Linked DNA regions of Cytobacillus luteolus. The protein of the gene in region 1 interacts with the protein of each later gene in a pairwise test. Links are inferred from orthologs where the notes say so. Each region holds a gene or a part of one and is shown on either strand. Other genes may lie near its edges.

Region 1 (4,858 bases):
TCAAGCAAATAAGAGACTGATTTACAATGAGGGTGATTTCGAATATTTTCGACCAATCCCTTTATAATTGCCTGGCTTAAATTCGAATCAATAATATGCTGTTTTATTAAAATTAGTGATTCTTTCTCGATGGATTCTGTTAATTCCTCAATCTTCTGCTCCAATACCTTAAGTATTTGTTCCTTCGTTACTTCCTCAAAAGTTGAAAGCTCAAACATTTTCATAAGTTCTTGTGAGATAAAAGGGATGGATGTATGTTTTGCAAGTAGATTTGTTTTCTCTACAAGCGATTTGGAAAGTAAATTTAGATCTAATGTGACATTATAAAATAAAAATAACTCAGAATATGTTCTCATAAAGCCCTTTATACAAAAAAGTAAATCATATTTTGTTTCTCTGACACTGTCACCATACAAGCGCTCAATCATTGTTAGGATGATTTTATCAATTAGGCTATCATAGTAGCGGGTTCTGGAAATGAATTCAGGATTAAACGTTTGAGTTTGTTCTTTCATGAACATTTTAGCGAAATCCGCATGTTTATGGAATGAGTGGTAGGTTGAATAGTAAAATTTATATAATAGTTCATTACTTTCTTCTGAATTTTTGACCATGTAGTCAATATCTGAGATAATCTGAATCATGAAATGATCAATGAGTGCTATAATCAACTCATCTTTTGACTTGAAGGATAAGTAAAACGCACCCTTCGAAATGCCGCAGTGCTCCGTTATTTGCTGGACTGAAGTTGCCTCAAACCCTTGTTTTGCAAAGAGCTCTATTGCCTTCTCCATTATTAATTGTTTTTTTATCATTTCTATCTCTCCCAGATTTAATGATTGACAATTGACCGATTAGTCATTAGTATAAGTAACTGAGTCTGATAAGTCAATTGGGGGTATGTGTAAGTATGAAAGGCTTGGTTAATTTTGTATTAAAAAATAAGTTAGCAGTATGGTTACTTACTATCATTATAACTGTATCAGGAATTTATTCAGGAACGCAAATGAAAACAGAGACGATCCCAGATATATCAATACCTTATTTAATGGTAATGGGTGTATATCCTGGTGCAACTCCTGAACAAGTGATGGATGAAGTATCAATACCATTAGAAAAAGCAGTAGAGAATTTAGAAGATGTAAAATCAGTGTTTTCAAATTCATATTCTAACATGTCAAGTATACAGGTGGAATATGAATATGGCATAGATATGGACGAGGCAAAACGTGCACTTGAATCTGCACTAGATGCTGTGACTTTACCAGAAGGAGCTCAAGAACCGGTCATTACAGCAATAAGCATGAACATGATGCCAGTTGTTGCTTTAAGTGTAAGTAGTGAGGAAGAGAATGTTGTAGAATTAACCGCTACAGTCGAGGAGATTATCCTTCCGAAAATTGAAAGGATAGATGGCGTTGCATCGGCAACAATTACTGGTCAGCATATTGAAGAAGTGCATCTTACTTATAATGAAGAAAAAATGGCTGAGTTCGGTATTACTGAAGACAATGTAAAGCAAATGATTCAAGCAAGTGACTTAGCTGTTTCTTTAGGGCTTTACGAGTTTGAAGATGGTGAACAAGCAGTAGCTGTTGACGGTAAGTTCATGACAGCAGATGAGTTGAAGGAAATGCTTATTCCTGTGACTCCAACAGAAGTACAACCATTGCCATTTGTAAAACTTAGCGAGTTTGCCACAATTGAAGTTGTAGGAAAAGTACAATCTGTTTCCCGAACAAATGGTAAAGATGCTATTGCAATTCAAATTGTTAAAGGTCAACAGGCTAACACGGTTGATGTTGTAAATCGTGTTAAAGAGCTTGTTGAAGAAGAAACCACTAATTTAGAGGGTCTTATTATTGATATTTCAGTAGATCAAGGTGCACCAATTGAAAAATCAGTGGCCACTATGATTGAAAAGGCTCTGTTCGGTGGATTGATAGCAGTATTGATTATTCTATTATTCCTACGTGACTTTAAATCAACCGTTATATCAATCATTTCTATCCCAGTATCCATTTTTATGGCATTACTGTTACTAAACTGGTTGGATATTACCCTAAATATAATGACATTAGGTGCAATTACTGTGGCAATTGGTCGTGTAATCGATGACTCGATTGTTGTAGTCGAAAATATTTATCGACGTCTTCATTTAAAAGAAGAAAAGCTAACAGGTCGAGCACTTATACGTGAAGCAACAATAGAAATGTTTAAACCAATCCTATCTTCAACACTAGTCACGGTTGCAGTGTTTGCTCCACTAATTTTTGTTGGCGGTATGGTTGGTGAATTATTCATGCCATTCGCATTAACAATGACGTTTGCATTAGGAGCATCATTAATTGTTGCGGTTACGATTGTTCCTGCGTTATCTCATTATCTATTCAAGAGAAAGCTATATAGTGAGAAAACCGAGAGCAACCACAAAGAGGTAGGGAAACTATCGAATTGGTATAAAGGTATTTTAGAATGGACGCTTAACCATAAAATTATTACATCTATCATTTCAATATTACTACTAGTAGGAAGCCTTGCGCTTACCCCTTTGATTGGATTTAGTTTTATGGGAAGTGAAGAAGAAAAAGTTATGTACCTAACGTATACTCCTGCAACAGGTGAGCTAATGGAAGAAACGCTAGCAAACATTGAAGTTGTAGAAGAAGAGTTATTACAACATGACGACATCGATATCGTACAATTATCTGTCACTGAAAGTGGAGACCCAATGACTGCCATGATGGGTGGAAGTGGAGATGGGGCATTAATGTATCTTATCTTTGATCCAAAAATGGAAGATTTCCCTGGTGTCCGTGAAGATATTGAAGAATATGTATTTAACATTGGCCAAAGTGGTGAATGGAAAAGTCAAAACTTTACTTCAATGTCAATGTCAACAAATGAACTAAGCTATACTTTATACAGTGAAAATTTGAATGATTTAAATGAAGCAGTAAAGATGTTAGAAGACGTTATGGCAGAAAATAGTAGTTTAGAAGATGTTTCATCAAGTGCAGAGGATGCGTATGTAGAATATACATTCAAGGTAAAGCAAGACGAATTATTACAGTACGGTTTAACAACAGGGCAAATTGTCATGATGTTAAGGCCTTCATCAACGGAAGAGGTTATTACTACTGTTGAAAAAGACGGAGATACTCTAGAAGTGATTCTACAACAGGAACAAGCGGCTGTGCCGAAGTCAATTGATGATATACTAGCAACACAAGTACCGACTGCTCTTGGTACAATGATGCCACTTTCAGACCTTGTAACTGTGGAAAAAGGCACAACTCTAAATACACTAGCTCGTAGTAAAGGTGAATACTATGCAAGCGTATCAGGAACGATTATTGGTGATGATATTTCAAAAGCAACTAATGAAGTAGATAAAGCAATTGATCAACTAGATTTACCAAAGGGTGTAACTGTCGGTGTAGCTGGGGTAGCAGCTGATATGAATGAGACATTCACGCAGCTTGGGCTAGCGATGCTTGCAGCTATTGCGATTGTGTACTTCATTCTGGTTGTGACTTTTGGAGAGGGTGTGGCTCCATTTGCTATTCTATTCTCTCTACCATTTGCTGTTATCGGATCTTTTGTCGGCTTATTGATTGCAGGTGAAACAATTTCAGTTTCTGTTATGATGGGTCTATTAATGTTGATAGGTATTGTCGTAACAAATGCTATTGTACTTGTAGACCGTATTATTCATATGGAACGTGATGGTTTATCGATGCGTGAAGCAATCCTAGAGGCAGGAGCAACACGTCTTCGTCCAATCCTTATGACTGCAATTGCTACAATTGGTGCCTTGATACCTCTTGCAATCAGCTCTGAGGGTGGAGGCGGATTGATTTCTAAAGGACTTGGAATAACAGTAATTGGTGGACTAACAAGTTCAACCTTATTAACACTTATTATTGTTCCTATCGTATATGAAGTCTTATCTAAGATGTTCAAGAAAAATCGTAAAGAAGTTCAGGAAAACTAATAAATAGCCCTACAAGACATTCATCTTGTGGGGCTATTTTTGTTGGAAATAGAATTAAAAGGGGATTGGTTAATTTTGGAGTGATTTATTTCCCTATAAATAATGTTAAAATTAAATATTATATGCTAAAACTTATCTCTGATAATGGCAAACCTATCGAAAGGTAGGGACGCAAAACTTCGGGTCTAACGCAATCTTTTGCTATGATAGCCGGGTCGCCGTGGGATGGATCATTTACGACATAATCCACCTATAAAGGTGGTTTTTTGTTTTATTAGTAAAACATCCTCTTTATATAAGTGTGCTAATTTTCGCAGAAGACATAATACACAATGCAATCCAGATCTGTTTGAGCTAGCAAAGGGAGGAATTAAAGATGGATACGTTCAATGAACAAATTCAAAACTGGGTTAACAATAATCAGTTACTATATATTGAAGTGGTATTAAAGAAAGTAGGTCGCAAAGAAGTCCTTGGCAGAATCGTTCAATTCAATGGAGAAAGCCTTCTCATATACAAGGAAGATACTAAAATGGTAGAACATTATCTACTAAATGAAATTGACAATATTGTACCGGTTAATAAACAAGGTTAACAAAAAAACTCTCAAAAAGTGATGTTTACACTTATTGAGAGTTTTTTTGTAAATTAATTGTAATGAAATTGAAATATAATTGTGAAAATCACTTCCTTTTTTTGTTATTTGTTTGTAAAATATAAAATGTTAACTATTAAAAAATTTTAATTAATTTTGAAAATTAATATATTTAAATAGTATAACAAGAAATAAAACTAACAAGGGATGTGTAGCTTTGAAACAGAGTAAATTCTTAGTCATTGGACTAATTATAGCGAGTTTAA
Region 2 (4,137 bases), on another replicon or contig:
AAGGTTTTAAAGGAAAGCGGAGAAATATTTGGACCGGTTAATACGGTCATACCACAAATCATCAATGGAAATCTTTCAAGAAATGCATTTGGAACAGAGTACAGTGTGATTGTATGGCTGCATGCTTTATTTCCCTCCATGTTAGCGTATGCACTTAGTCAAACAATCACACGAATTCTTGCTTTTATTGGCATGTACTTATTATTAAAGAAACACTTTGTGCAGGGTGAAAGATATAGTTGGATTCGAATTGGGGTTTCACTTGCCTTTGCTTTAACTCCCTTTTGGCCCTCGGGAATGTTAAGCACACTTGGAATGCCACTTGCGCTTTGGGCATTATTAAATATTCGAAACGGGGAACGAGCCTGGACTAATTGGATAGTACTAGCTCTCCTCCCTTTGTTCTCAAGTATTGTATTAGGATTTTTCTTTTTTCTTTCAGCGATGGGAATCTTCTGGTTAGTAGATGTGCTCCGAGGAAAAGGGATGAATGGTCGATTTTTAATAGCCATTATCTTTATGACGCTTATGTTTCTATTAGTAGAATATCGACTTGTGTATTCCTTTATCTTTGATCATGAGCCTAATAGTCGTGATGAATATTTTCATGCTAGATTAACCTTTATACATTCTTTAAAGCTAACCTTTAAAAATTATGTACTAGGACACACCCATGTTATGACTGTACATGGCTTGGTCATTTTACCGGTAACCATTCTTGCATTATATGCTGTTATTTTGCAGAAGGCATGGAGGCGAGAAAAGGTATTTGTTTTTTTACATGTTCTAAACCTATCTCTCTCAGCTTGGTATGCATTCTGGTTTTATAAGGGATGGCTCCCACTCACTGAAAGATTTCATTTTTTAGATACATTTAATTTTGCTCGCTATCATTTCTTAAGACCTCTAGTTATTTATACATTGTTTGCTATTTCTTTGAAAATTCTATGGGATTACGGCTCTAGATTAAATAGTAGGAGAAACTGGTGGATACATGCATGTATTTTTTTTATAGTTTCTCAGGTACTTGTTTTAACTGCTTTTAATGAAGAGATTGTCCATCGAAAAAAACCTTCATTTAAAGAGTTTTATGCTGAGAAACAATTTGAAGAGATTAAAACCTATATTGGAATGCCACCAGAGGATTATCGTGTCGTTAGTATTGGTATCCATCCTGCGATTGCCCAATATAATGGCTTTTACACACTTGATACGTATAACAATTTTTATCCGCTAACTTACAAGTATCAATTTCGTCAAATCATTGAAAATGAACTAGAAAAGGATAAAAAACTAAAGCAGTACTTCGATGAATGGGGTGGAAGGTGCTACATCTTTATAGATGAAGTTGGTAAGCATTATATGTTCAAAAAGAAAACGAAGAAAGAGATTACCAAGATGGAATTAAACCTAAAACCGTTTTACGAGATGGGAGGAAGTTATGTCTTATCAGCTATTCCAATAAACAATGCAGCTGAAAATGGGTTAATTCTTGAAAAAGTATTTGAATCAAACGAATCCGCCTGGAAAATTCACCTATATAGCACTTCTTATGCACCTTAGGAGGGATAAAGTTGATTGAACCTAAGCTAACAATCGTAGTACCGTGTTATAACGAAGAAGAAATGCTTCCCGAAACATTTATTTGTTTGGGGGAGTTTTTGGAAGAATTGATATCCTCAAAAATGATATCAGAACAAAGCAAGCTTTTATTTGTTGATGATGGTAGTAAGGATAAAACATGGTCACTTATTTACAAAGCAGGCTTAGCCAACCCTTTGATAAAAGGGTTAAAGCTTTCAAAAAATGTCGGCCATCAAAATGCGTTACTTGCTGGACTGTTTACTGCAAAAGAGCATTCTGATTGCATGGTTTCGATTGATGCAGATCTTCAGGATGATGTTACTGTTATTAAAGATTTTGTTCAGAAATTTACAGAGGGTTATGAGATTGTGTATGGTGTTCGAAGAGAACGTAGCACAGACACTTTCTTCAAGCGAAATACTGCACTGGGATTTTATAGACTTATGAAAAAAATGGGCGTTGATCTCATTTATAATCATGCGGATTTTCGACTTATGAGCAAGCGAGCCGTAGAGGAATTAGAGAAATTTGAAGAGACGAACTTTTTTCTCAGAGGAATTGTACCGCTCATTGGCTTTCAGTCGACAGAGGTGTTCTATAACCGTAAAGAACGCTTCGCAGGAGAAACAAAATACCCCTTACGGAAAATGTTATCTTTTGCTCTTGATGGGATTACATCTTTTAGTGTCACACCAATTCGTTTTATTTCACTAATTGGCTTTTTGTCTTTTTTTATTAGTTTAGTATTCGGAGCCTATTTTTTACTGTTGAAATTAACAGGAAATACGACTACAGGTTGGACTTCTTTAATTACTTCCATTTGGTTAATCGGGGGATTGCAATTAATTGGTGTTGGGCTAATAGGGGAATATGTAGGTAAGATATATAAAGAAGCAAAGCGAAGACCGAAGTTTATCATTGATATTAATACATTTAACCTAGCGCTTAAATCTGGACAAACACTTACTGTAGAAAAGGAGCAAGAACAGCTTGGTTTTACTGGCCTACCTAAAACAAATTAATCCTTTTTTCCGTTTTCTTTTGGTAGGGGTGGTGAACACGCTAATCGGTCTCTCTTCTATTTTTATCATGATGCATTTGCTTGGAATAAACTATTGGGGCTCCACCTTTACGGGAAACACACTTGGTGCGATTTTTAGCTATTTTTTAAATAGATCCTTTACCTTTCAAAGTAAAGCGTCGATTTCAACAAGTTCGGTACAATTTGTAATTGTAATCGTAAGCTGTTACATGTTTTCGTATTATACTGGTGATTTAATTGCCCGTCATATCCATCAAGCAATTGAGTTAATAACGCTAGATAAACGCGACTTAGCAGTGTTCATTGGGACGGGAATTTATACGATAACAAATTATGTTGGTCAGAAGCTGATTGTGTTTAGAAAACTTTGAACCTTGTCCGTTCCTTTCCACTACAGGCACTTGCTTTCCGCGGGGAGGGATGTGAGCCTCCTCGGCTTCGCCTGTGGGGTCTCACACTTCCCTCTACTTCCCGCAGGAGTCAAGTGCCTTCCGTTCCAATCCACTCTTCACTTACATATAAGGTGAGTGGAAATAATATAGACCCCTTAATTAGAGGGGTCTCTTTGTCTTTGTCTAGTCATTTTTTTAGAATAAATAAATATGCCAAATAAGCTACCAGTTACGATAATGAAAGAGACTAGTAATACAAGATTCTTTGATTCTCCCTGTTCTTTTTCTATACTCGTGGAGGCTAAAACTGAGACGGGTCGATCACTTAGTTTTGCGACGGGGTTTAGCTTAGTTACTGAAAGCACCCGATTGTCCTCTCCCTTAATCAGAAGTTCACCTTCGTTTGTAACCTTTTGTTTAATAATTTCATTTATTTTATGAGTATAGTAAACAGAGTTAGTTGGGTAATAGTTATTATTCTGTTTATCTTTAAATACTTTGGTTGATGGAATAACTGTAGTCTTAAAATTTTCAAAACCATAGTCCAAAAGAGCTGCTGTATCCTTATAAATAATACTTTTAAGATTTGTTTTCATAGTGACTGCTACTAGAGTAAGATTTTCTCGTTCGGCAACAGTTGCCAAGGTATGTCCTGATTTTTGAACATAGCCATTTTTCCCACCTACTATACCTTCATAGGGGCGATGAGTAAGCATCTCATGATGATTATAAATAACGGTGTCCCAGCTTTCGCCTTTCCATTCAAGCTCATTTGTGCTAAATATCTCTTTGAAAGTATCATTTTTTAAAGCATAACTAGTAAGCAAAGCAATATCATACGCAGTCGTATAGTGCTGATCATGATAAAGTCCATGTGGATTAACAAAATTCGTATCATGAATGCCTACTTTTTCCTTCAAGAATTGATTCATTCTCTTTGAAAAGTCTTCAACTGACCCATCCATATGTTCAGCAATAGCAACACCCGCATCATTTCCTGAGTTAATTAGCAGGCCTTGAACAAGCTTTATTAAAGATACCTGTTCCCCAGGCTCTAAATAAACACGTGTCCCCTCAACATACCTAGCATTTTCGCTGACTGTCACAATGTCATCTAGC
Region 3 (4,204 bases), on another replicon or contig:
TATGAAGGTCAATTATTCTCATGATGTACCTCCTTTCTCTTTTTCTATTAATCCTTCATCATTCCATTTAAAAGCAGTGCTTCTGCTTCCTTTATGATTTCCTGTTTTTCATCAGCGGTTAATTGATTCACATATTTTCTTGCTTGAGGATGATTAAAAATCGGGCCTAGCGCTTCATAGAAATCATCATATTCATCTATACAAGCAATAAGATCTGCGAAAAAATGCGATTCAGACCTTAATTTTTCACGATCCACCACGATGTTCGTTTCAACTCTAATAGAATTTACAAGAACAAAGTTTCGTTTATCCACTTCAGACTCGACTAAAATGGTTTGTAATTCATCTACTAAATTTTGATCTTGTAGACTGTTATGAAGTTTTCCTGATCCAATTAGCTCTAATGTTACTAACACACCTTGGTCAATACGCCTTAGCTTATCTAAGATTTGATAACATTGATCTACCAATTGGTTATAGTTATCTATGTCTGATATTGTAAGTTGAACAGTTTCCCATACAATATCTGCTGTTTCCTTAAACGTTAATGTAGTATTTGACTCTGACAAAGTAACAATATAACATCCCTTATCCCCAGATTCTTTTCGATGCCTACCTTGTATGTTACCAGGATAGATAATAGGTGGATTATCATAGAGACTTTGACGCTTATGGATATGGCCTAATGCCCAGTAGTTGAAATCCTTTTCAAGTAACTGTTTAACTGTAAACGGTGCGTAGCGACCATGTTCATCTTGGGTTGTAGTATCTTCACTACCATGTAAGAGTCCAATATGAAAAGGTGCATCCATCTTCTTTAAGTAATAACTGGTCATATTCTCAGTAACGAGGTTCTTTGGATAGCTAAATCCATACAGATTGACCAGTGGTTGTCCATTTTTTTCGAATGTCTTTGACTCTATGTTACCTGAAAATACATGCACATTCCTTGGCCATTCAATCGAAGTCCAGGATCCGCCTAGATGATCATGATTTCCATGAATGATATATACTGTGATATCCTCTTTTTCAAGACGTTTCATTTCATCACGAAATCTTACTTGTGCGCGTAAACTCCGGTCCACAGAATCAAACAAATCCCCAGAGATAATCATAAAATCTACCTTTTCTTCAATAGCTAATAACACAATTCGAGAAAAAGAGGTAAACGTGCTTTCTTTTATTCTTTTAAAAAGTAATTCAGGGAACTTTTGTAGTCCTTTAAAAGGACTATCTAAATGTAAATCTGCTGTATGTAAAAATTTTATTGAACTCATTCGTTTATTCCTCTTTTCAAATAGAGTTGACTTTATTTTACCATCCAAACAATACGAATGCACGTTCTCACAAGAATAATTCTTTCGTAATTAATCTAAAAAAAGGACAAAACCTTATAGGTTTCATCCTTAGTAATTAGTTTACTTTTCATTTTTTGTTAGCTGTAGAGCTTTTTTAATATCCTTAAATGATGAACTCTTTCCATACATTAAAACTCCTCCACGGTAAACACGGGCCCCAAATACCGCAAGTAGAACAATGGTTGTTACAAGTAATCCAATACTTAAAGCTACTTCCCAAATAGGTACATTTAACATCCCAACACGTAAGAACATAATCATTGGTGCAAAGAATGGAATAAAAGAAGTAACCGTGATAAATGATGCTTCTGGTTTCCCCAGTCCAAACATAGCGATCATAAATGCAATTACAATTACTAATGTCATAGGTGTTATCATCTGTTGTACATCTTCAATTCTGCTTACAAGTGAGCCTAAAAATGCCGCTAATGTTGCAAAAAGTAGATAGCCTAACACGAAAAAGACGATCGCATAAATAAATGTTGAAATAGGAATATTACTCAATCCAAAAACAGAAAAAATTCCTTCATTACTGTTTGCAGGATTTAAACGTAGAGAAAGATAACCTACTGTTAGAATAAATGCAAATTGAGTGATACTTAATAAAGCGATACCTAGAATTTTTCCAAACATTAGCTTAATTGGAGAAACACTAGAGATTAGTATCTCCATTACACGTGAAGATTTCTCCGTTGCTACTTCCATTGCAATCATACTTGCATACATGATAACAGCAAAGTAGATGACAAATAATAAAATATAAACCAACCCACGAGCCTGACTCAATTCTTCTTCAGACTTAGCATCTTCTTCTAGTGCAATTTTTTCAAACATGACTGGAACATATAATTGATTTACCTGTTCTGCTGTTAATCCTAGCTTCGAAGTTGCTAGTGATACCTTAAGCTGTTGCAAAGCCTGTTCTAGCTGCGAATATGCCTCTGAATCTGTAATTGACATTGCGCTAAAAACACCCTGTGGAAGCTGTTCTTCATCATACGAGATTTCTAAAAGACCTGCATATTCTCCATCAGATACTTTTTCTTTAGCTTCCTCTACTGAACCTCCAAACTGTTCAATAGCAAGCTTATTTGAAAAAACTTGGAACTGTTGTTCATAAAGTGGGTATAGCTCCCCTGTCTCATCAATAACTGCAATTATCCGATCGTCATCACCTTTATCAAACATATCTATGATGGTTTGGATATTTGTTAGTCCTAGAACAATAACCGCTGTAATAATTGTAGTTATAATAAATGATTTAGATTTTAACTTATTCAAATAGGTGTGAAAAAAGATAAGCCAAAATTTATTCATAGGAAGCACCTACCTTTTCAATAAAGATATCATTTAATGAAGGCTCTTCTAGTGAGAACTTTCTTACGAATCCTTTACCAGAAATCTCCTCAAATATATGTTGTGAGACTCCTTCATTTTCAACTTGCAAATGTACACCCTCACCTGTCTGCTTGAACTTGACTACGCCTCGAACATTCTCTAAATGAGATAAATCAAAATCAGCATGAACACTTACATTTTTCTTCCCAAAAGATCTTTTGATATCCTTCAAGGCTCCATGGACAATTGGCTTTCCACGGTGCATAATGCAAAGGTGTTCACATAACTCCTCAACATGCTCCATACGATGACTTGAGAACACAATGGACGTACCTTGATTTTTTAAATCCAATACGGCTTCTTTTAAAAGTTCAACATTCACTGGATCTAGTCCACTAAATGGTTCATCTAAGATAAGTAGTCTTGGCTTGTGAAGAACAGAGGCAATAAATTGGATCTTTTGTTGATTCCCCTTTGATAATTCTTCTACTTTTTTGTTTAGGTACTCAGGAACCTTAAATCTTTCAAGCCAATACTCTAATTGTTTTAGGATATCTTGTTTTTGCATTCCTCTTAATCTGCCAAGATAGATTAATTGATCTTGGACCTTCATTTTTGGATAAAGTCCTCTTTCTTCAGGCAGGTAGCCTACAATATGGCTTGTATCGTAATTAATAGGTTTACCATCCCAAGAAATTTTCCCCTCGGATGAATCTAATAAACCTAGAATCATACGAAAGGTTGTTGTTTTACCTGCACCGTTTGCTCCTAAGAAGCCAAACATTTCTTTTTCGGGTATTTCAATTGAAAGCTTATCTACTGCTGTAAAGCTTCCAAAACGCTTTGTTACATTTTCTAATGTTAATGCCATTTCTATTCCTCCTTTTGCATCCAACTACTAATACGATAGAACTACGTTATAGTTTCATAATTTCTTCATAACTTTCTAAAAATATCATATTTTGGAAAATAAGTGGTAGGTTTTTTATAGGTATGTAGTTTTTGACTTTGAATTTAGCCCGTTCCTTTGCGCTACAGACACTTGCTTTCCGCGGGGAGGAAGTCAAGCCTCCTCGACGTTCCGTCTGCGGGGTCTCGACCTTTCCTCAACTTCTGAGCAGGAGTCAAGTGTCTTCCGCTCCAATCCACTCTTGTTGTAACAATAGTAAAACTTTAAAAGCTATAAAATTTACTAATTATGAGTTTGCAGGAATTTTAAAAGTATGTAAGAATAGTAATAACTATCAGAATTTTTTAAAGGAGAAAGTGAATTATGGGAGTTTATAAGTTAACGGTATTTGATAAAAGCGGTGAGACGTTATTGGATGAGTCTTTTGAGGCTGCGACTGAGAAGGAAGCGAAGGAAGTTGGAGAGAAAATGTTAGCAGAGAAAAATTATCTTGATACAACACATCGTTGTACTTCTTCTGCTGGTAAGCTGATTTTGTTCCATCGTTAGGTGGTTTGTGAAAAAGTTAGCGGACTCAAAACGAAAAGAACTAGATTGT

Evidence for each region.
Region 2: the proteins of J2Z26_RS21380 (region 1) and J2Z26_RS16685 interact in binary tests that used the Bacillus subtilis proteins (3 or more experiments, as listed by UniProt). The link is inferred for Cytobacillus luteolus from one-to-one orthologs.
Region 3: the proteins of J2Z26_RS21380 (region 1) and J2Z26_RS01600 interact in binary tests that used the Bacillus subtilis proteins (3 or more experiments, as listed by UniProt). The link is inferred for Cytobacillus luteolus from one-to-one orthologs.

Annotation. Positions count from the first base shown.
Region 1 is NZ_JAGGKM010000013.1:9,983-14,840, forward strand. The notes cover bases 545-4,197. They hold J2Z26_RS21380 (efflux RND transporter permease subunit), read left to right. Parts: upstream 545-910; coding sequence 911-3,997; downstream 3,998-4,197. Other genes in these bases: J2Z26_RS21375 (TetR/AcrR family transcriptional regulator), read right to left, coding at 545-815. In the rest of the region: more of J2Z26_RS21375, read right to left, coding at 1-544; J2Z26_RS21385 (hypothetical protein), read left to right, coding at 4,374-4,592; J2Z26_RS21390 (hypothetical protein), read left to right, coding at 4,810-4,858. UniProt on the Bacillus subtilis protein: Required for self-resistance to surfactin, an antimicrobial lipopeptide surfactant produced by B.subtilis. Also required for swarming motility.
Region 2 is NZ_JAGGKM010000005.1:455,199-459,335, reverse strand. The notes cover bases 659-3,590. They hold J2Z26_RS16685 (glycosyltransferase family 2 protein), read left to right. Parts: upstream 659-1,574; coding sequence 1,575-2,606; downstream 2,607-3,590. Other genes in these bases: J2Z26_RS16675 (D-alanyl-D-alanine carboxypeptidase family protein), read right to left, coding at 3,174-3,590; J2Z26_RS16680 (GtrA family protein), read left to right, coding at 2,575-2,997; J2Z26_RS16690 (DUF6044 family protein), read left to right, coding at 659-1,563. In the rest of the region: more of J2Z26_RS16690, read left to right, coding at 1-658; more of J2Z26_RS16675, read right to left, coding at 3,591-4,137.
Region 3 is NZ_JAGGKM010000001.1:300,962-305,165, reverse strand. The notes cover bases 548-3,546. They hold J2Z26_RS01600 (ABC transporter permease), read right to left. Parts: upstream 2,676-3,546; coding sequence 1,419-2,675; downstream 548-1,418. Other genes in these bases: J2Z26_RS01595 (ABC transporter ATP-binding protein), read right to left, coding at 2,668-3,546; J2Z26_RS01605 (metallophosphoesterase family protein), read right to left, coding at 548-1,277. Outside these bases: J2Z26_RS01610 (ATP-binding protein), read right to left, coding at 1-22; more of J2Z26_RS01605, read right to left, coding at 48-547; more of J2Z26_RS01595, read right to left, coding at 3,547-3,567; J2Z26_RS01590 (YhzD family protein), read left to right, coding at 3,970-4,155.